Regions from separate parts of the Virgibacillus dokdonensis genome, predicted to be linked through region 1. Evidence: predicted binding sites of a transcription regulator. Region 1 holds the regulator's gene; the other holds the start of a gene.
The links. The regulator CtsR, encoded in region 1, represses protease genes until heat stress. The targets are predictions, from matches to a motif close to ATGGTCAATAAAGGTCAAACA.

Region 1 (3,439 bases):
TATTTCTTGATACATTTTTCAATAAACCTACATCAATACCTAACCTTACATTGGATAAGCATGTTGCAGCCTCTTTTGATTCTAAAATTCTTGCATATGCCAATACACCATAAGAACGAAAAATTCGATCTTCCAACTTCTCTTTCGATTGCTCCATTATCCGATGTCTCGCATAACGTTCCTGTTCAATTAATTGCTTCACAACACTTTGCAAATCAGCAACGATATCCTCTTCTGATTTTCCAAGCGTAATCTGATTAGATATTTGAAAAATGTTTCCTTGCGCTTCACTACCTTCGCCATAAATACCTCGTACAACGAGACCTAACTGGTTAATTGCTGGTATCATGCGATTGATTTGTTTTGTTAAAACTAACGCGGGCAAATGCATCATAACAGAAGCACGCATTCCAGTTCCTACATTCGTCGGACAACTTGTCAAGTAACCTCGTTTTTCATCAAAAGCATAATTGATTTTTTCTTCTAGCCAATCATCAAATTCGAATGCTTGTTGCAGGGCCTCTGCTATTTGAAAACCTGGGAAATAAAGTTGCAAGCGAATATGGTCTTCTTCATTGATCATAAGAGATACTTGCTCATTTTCAGAAATAAGCACAGATGCAGCTTCAGATTGCTTTGCTAACAACGGACTAATCAAATGTTTTTCGACTAATACACGTTTTTCAATAGCGGATAGATCACGAATGGATACAAATGCTAAATCTTTATACACTCCATAAGTTTGTCCTTCATACTTTTCTTGAAAAAAACTCCTTATTTCCTCTAACTCTTTTGGATCAGCAGCTATTGGATAAGGTATATTAGCAAAATTTCGAGCAAGGCGAATACGGCTACTTAAAACAATATCGCTATCTGGACCATCTTTCCGCATCCACGGGCTAATCGCTTCATTCATAAATTGCTGCAATGTCATGATTGATCACCTGCCTCTGCCTGACCGTCATCTTGATTTAAAGCTTTAATTTGATCTCTTACTTTTGCTGCTTCTTCAAATTCTTCATTCTCAATTAACTTTTTCAAATGCAGTTTTAAATCTTCTAGCTGTTTTTTCTTATGCAAATCTCCACCTTGTCGTTTAGGGATTTTCCCATTATGCTTTACATTCCCCGCATGGACTCTTCGAAATATCGAGTCTAAACGATCGTTAAAAGTTTCATAACAAACAGCACAGCCAAATTTTCCTACTTGCTTAAATTGAGAAAAAGTCATTTCGCATTTTGGACATTGTAAGTCCTTTGTCTGATGATAACTTTCCGTGTGTGGATTTGACAAGCTGGAGGTGTCAAAATTAAATAACCCAGAAAGTAAATGATGTAGCGAATATCCATCTTCTGAATAGTTCATATACCCTTTATCCTTCGCACAAACATTACAAACATGAACCTCCATTTTTTGCCCTTGAATCACTTGTGTGAAATGAAGGGTTGCAGGACGTTTGTGACATTCTTGGCATTGCATGTTCACACTCCCCTTTATTTATTTAAATACTTAAGCGTTGTAAGCATGGATGTTAATACGCGTGCACGAATTTCATCTCGTAAAGGCAATTGGAATGGAAGCGTCGTTCTTTCAATAGCGCTTAACATAATCTTAGCCTCGCGTTCCGTAATTAACTCTTCTTCAAGTAACCTTTCTAATATACCGACTGCTTTTTGCTGAGATACAGATGGATTAATCATTTCAATAATTTCATCAATCAACTTGGACTCTTCTTGGTGAATAACCCGCATAATTCGAATAAAACCACCGCCACCACGCTTACTTTCCACAATATAACCTTTTTCAGCAGTAAAGCGTGTATTAATTACATAATTAATTTGTGAGGGGACACATTGAAATTGGTCAGCTATCTCACTTCGTTTAATTTCAATTACATTCTTCCCTTTTGATTGAAGGATTTGCTTCAAATAACTTTCAATTATATCTGATATATTACCCATATGCCCACCCCCTTTTGTATAGAGTAACGGTTTTGACTTTGACTATCTTTGACTATACTTTTATTATACGGGAATTTAAAGAAGATGCAAATACAATACTATGTTTATTGTAGACAAAAATAACTCATAAAAAACACATAATAAAAAAACCTTCTATGAATGGGAATTTCACGACAAAAGTCTTTTTATTACGACAAACCGTATTACCATAGAAAACTTGACTTATCGTCAAGTCTTATGGCGGAAACCGTATTTTTGCTTATAATATATTAAAAAATCCGACACATTCCTATAGTGTAAAAAAGATTTTGCCAAACATTTTAGAATTTTGAAAGGTACGCCTTTTTTATATAAAAGAAACGGACGTAATTCATTCGAACGAGTATCGCCCATTTTTATACCTCGTTATTAGGAATTCCCCTGTTTGTTTTTCTCTATCTAACCTTTCTTAAACAACAGTTTGACCTGTTCCTAACCTTCCGCCGATATTTCAACAACTTGGCTTATCGTCAAAATTTTAAGAATAAAATTCACACTTTGCTACAACGTAAAAAAAGATGAGTATTCCACTATCTGGAGTTCCCATCTTATACGAACACTTTTAAATACATCCTTATAACTATATGCTTTTTATTTTAATTCAGTAACATTTCTAACATGGTTAATACGAGAAATTTCATCAAATAAAGTTAGACGTTCTGCATTCGTTATTCCTTCTGTATTAATAAAAATATTACGGTAATTATTATCTGATTTTGATATTTCTACTTTTTTAATAGAAACGTAATGGTTGTCAAACACTGCAACCACCTCATTTACGGGCAAGTCTGGGAGTGTAACGATTTGAATAACGTGGGAAACTTTTCCTTTTTTAAATAGGCGTTCAAAATTATTAAGGAATATAAGGCTGAGTAATATTATTGCAGTTGTTACTACTGCTGCCCCATACATACCAACACCTACTACCAGACCTAACCCTGCAACTGTCCAAATAGATGCAGCTGTCGTTAAACCTCTTATCGTGCCACCATATACAATGATGGTACCAGCACCTAAAAACCCAATTCCACTTATCACATACGAAGGTATTCTTGCAGGGTCAAAACGGATATTCTCGTAATGCTCTAGAAAAAATTCAAATCCAAATAAAGAAAGTAGCATCATTAGACAAGAGCCAACGCCTACTAAAATATGGGTGCGAAATCCAGCTGAATGATTTTTTAACTCCCTTTCAAACCCGATTAATCCAGAAAGGCATAATGCGATAAGTAAACGAGTTAAAATAACATAAAAATGATCCCCCAATAGTTCATTGATTATTTCTTTCATACTAAATCCCCCAATTGTTAATAAATATAGCCTTTTATTTTATATATATGTGAACAAGATGAGGTTTATTTTTAATGAAGCCCTAATTAAATTAAACTTGTTCTTATTTCAAGAAGAAGTAGGAACTATGCGTTTCCTAATAATAATCA
Region 2 (3,439 bases), 3.4 Mb from region 1:
TTAAATGCAGCTGCATATAATTGGCTTGCTATCCAAGATGGAGATCGTGTATGGGCGACAGCAGGGCCTGGTTGGCAAAAATGGGTGTGGAGCCCGTTTTTATCCGTTCTTGGAACAGGTGCAACAGGTTTTTTTTACACCGGAAAATTTAACGCTGAAAAACATTTACAATTAATAGATGATTATCAAATAAACATAATATGCAGCACGCCGACAGAATATCGTATGATGGCGAAAGTCGATAGCCTTCCACACTATAATCTAATGTCCCTACATAGCGCTGTATCAGCAGGGGAGCCACTAAACGTTGAAGTAATAGACATATTTAGGCATCATTTTAATATTACTGTACGAGATGGATATGGACAAACGGAGAACACATTATTGCTCGGGTTTACAAAGGATATGCAGGTGAGGCCGGGATCAATGGGAAAGCCTACTCCAGGTAATAATGTAGAGGTAATTGATGAAAATGGTGATCCACTAGGTCCAAATGAAGTCGGAGATATTGCAGTGAGATTAGATAGCCCAGCTTTATTTTCTGAATATTATAAGGATACAGAGCGTACCAGTATGGCTAAACGAGGTTTGTATTATATAACGGGGGATCGTGCCTATAAGGACGAGGATGGCTTTTTCTGGTTTGAAGGAAGAAGTGATGATATTATTATTAGCTCTGGCTATACGATTGGTCCTTTTGAAGTGGAAGATGCGCTTATAAGGCATGCAGCCGTACAAGACTGTGCAGTCGTTGCAAGCCCTGATGAAATAAGAGGAAATGTAGTAAAAGCATTTATTGTTCTTCGGGAAGGATTCCAACCGAGTGATCAGCTAATAGAAGAATTACAAAATCATGTAAAAACGATAACGGGGCCCTATAAGTATCCAAGAAAAGTTGAATTTATGGATGATTTACCAAAAACAACATCTGGTAAGACGAGGAGAGTAGAATTACGTAATAAAGAAAAGATGGTAAATAAATAGAGCTATCAATGTGAGGAGATCAAATAAATGATTCTCCTCTTTTTCTTGTAATAAGAAAGTATAAAATTTGTTGCTTTAAATACCGATTTAACGGAATAGCCACGTTCGGCTCCAGCGCCCAGCAACTAGGCGACTTCACGAATCGCCCTAAGATAAGTCATCATCAGTTCGTGCTAAATAGGAAGGTCGACTAAACAGGGGTATGCCGCCCAACGTCGGCATACCCCTGTTTTAGTGGCATAATTCCTAAAACTTCAGTTGATTCGCTCCACTCGCTATTGCTAATGGGGCTTGCGCCTTTGTTCTGGACTATAGAAAAGTATAAGTTTATAGTATAAACCAAACTGACGGCGTTTTATCTGCATAGAGAATGAATGATAGCCAAGTTTTCTAATAGAGGATTCATACATCTTGTGGATGTTATGATACGTGAGCAAAGACCTTGAAAGTCAAACAAAGTCAAAGTATAATAATAGTCAAAAGGTCAAATAAAGTCAAAGTCATACGAAAACCATTAAAAACAAGCTTAAAACTTCGTATTATAGAAAAAATAAAAAAATAATACAAATCCCTTGAAAGTCAAAGAAGGTCAGAGTATAATATTAATTGAAAGGTCAAAGATAGTCAAAGTCAAACATTGATGAGTATATAGATAAACTTTAAAAGGAGGAGTTCCATATGTTATGTCAAAATTGTAAACAAAATGAAGCAACAGTTAATGTAGCAATGCAATTAAACGATCAACATATGCAAATGCATTTATGCAATGAATGCTTCCGTAAAATGCAAGGCCAAATGATGGATGGTAATAATAACTTTTTTTCTCAATCCCCGTTTAGCAATGCTTATGGGTCATTTGCAGAATCGGGAAATGGCTCACCGAAAATGGGAACACGCACAAGACAACAGACAGGAAATCAAGGAAATGGTCTACTTGATCAGTTAGGTAAAAATCTAACAGATGAAGCAAGGGGTGGAAAGATTGACCCAGTAATCGGACGAGATAATGAAGTGAAACGGGTTATTGAAACATTGAATCGTAGAAATAAAAACAACCCTGTTTTAATTGGTGAACCAGGCGTGGGTAAAACAGCTATTGCAGAAGGTTTAGCTTCAAAGATAGTAGAAGGTGACGTCCCAACCAAATTATTGAATAAAGAGATTTATTTGCTTGATGTAGCATCACTTGTTGCCAATACTGGTGTACGAGGACAATTTGAGGAGCGAATGAAACAATTAATTCAGGAGCTGCAACAACGTCAAGATGTGATTCTATTTGTTGATGAAATTCATTTACTAGTTGGTGCAGGAACAGCAGAAAGCTCACAAATGGATGCTGGCAACATTTTAAAACCAGCGCTTGCTAGAGGAGAGATTCAACTAGTTGGAGCAACGACACTAAAAGAATATCGTCAAATTGAAAAAGATGCAGCATTAGAACGTCGTTTACAACCAATTATCGTTGAAGAACCAACTCCGGAAGAAGCGGTGCAAATATTAAAGGGTATTAAAGATCGTTACGAAAAATTTCATGAGGTACGCTATTCTGATGAAGTTATAGTAGCTTGTGTAAACTTGTCTAAACGCTATATCCAAGATCGCTACTTACCAGATAAAGCAATTGATTTAATGGATGAAGTTGGTTCTAGACTAAATTTAAATAATTCATCTAAAGATTCTGAGTCTATTTATCATCGTTTAGAAGAAGTAAAAAAAGAAAAAGAAGCTGCGGCTGAGCGTGAAGATTATGAACGAGCAGCACACTTACGTTATCAAGAAATTCAGTTACAAAAACAGTTGGAAAAAGCAAAAGGTGAAGAGCAAGATATAGATGTAGATGTGTCTGACATTGAGTTAATTGTCGAAGAAAAAACGGGTATTCCAGTAACGAAACTACAAGCAGATGAACAAGAAAAGATGAAAAATCTTGCTAAACATCTAGGCGAAAAAGTTATTGGACAACAAGAAGCAGTTAATAAAGTAGCTAAAGCAATTCGTCGTAGTAGAGCTGGTTTAAAAGCAAAAGAACGCCCAATCGGTTCGTTCCTATTTGTTGGACCAACTGGAGTAGGTAAAACAGAATTAACAAAAGTGCTAGCTGAAGAATTGTTTGGTACAAGAGATGCGCTTATTCGACTTGACATGAGTGAATACATGGAGAAACATGCTGTATCTAAAATTATTGGTTCACCTCCTGGTTATGTAGGACATGAAGAAGCCGGACAATTAACTGAAAAAGTGCGTCGTAATCCGTATTCCATCGTTTTATTAGATGAGATTGAAAAAGCGCACCCAGATGTACAAAATATGTTCTTACAAATCATGGAGGATGGTCACTTAACAGATTCTCAAGGCAGAACAGTGAGCTTTAAAGATACTGTCATTATTATGACAAGTAATGCGGGAACTGGATTTAAAACAATAAGTGTCGGCTTTAATAAAGATAAGCACGATT

Region 2: B2C77_RS05540 (ATP-dependent Clp protease ATP-binding subunit) is a predicted target of CtsR. The motif match lies at 1,465-1,485, and genes of this name have one in related genera.

The regions. Positions count from the first base shown of each region.
Region 1 covers NZ_LT745763.1:4,189,409-4,192,847, forward strand. Annotated here, with positions in the region: gene mcsB (protein-arginine kinase McsB) at 1-934, opposite strand, end outside; gene mcsA (protein-arginine kinase activator protein McsA) at 931-1,479, opposite strand; gene B2C77_RS21200 (CtsR family transcriptional regulator) at 1,494-1,961, opposite strand; gene B2C77_RS21205 (MgtC/SapB family protein) at 2,592-3,290, opposite strand.
Region 2 covers NZ_LT745763.1:818,884-822,322, forward strand. Annotated here, with positions in the region: gene mbcS (acyl-CoA synthetase MbcS) at 1-984, shown strand, start outside; gene B2C77_RS05540 (ATP-dependent Clp protease ATP-binding subunit) at 1,663-3,439, shown strand, end outside.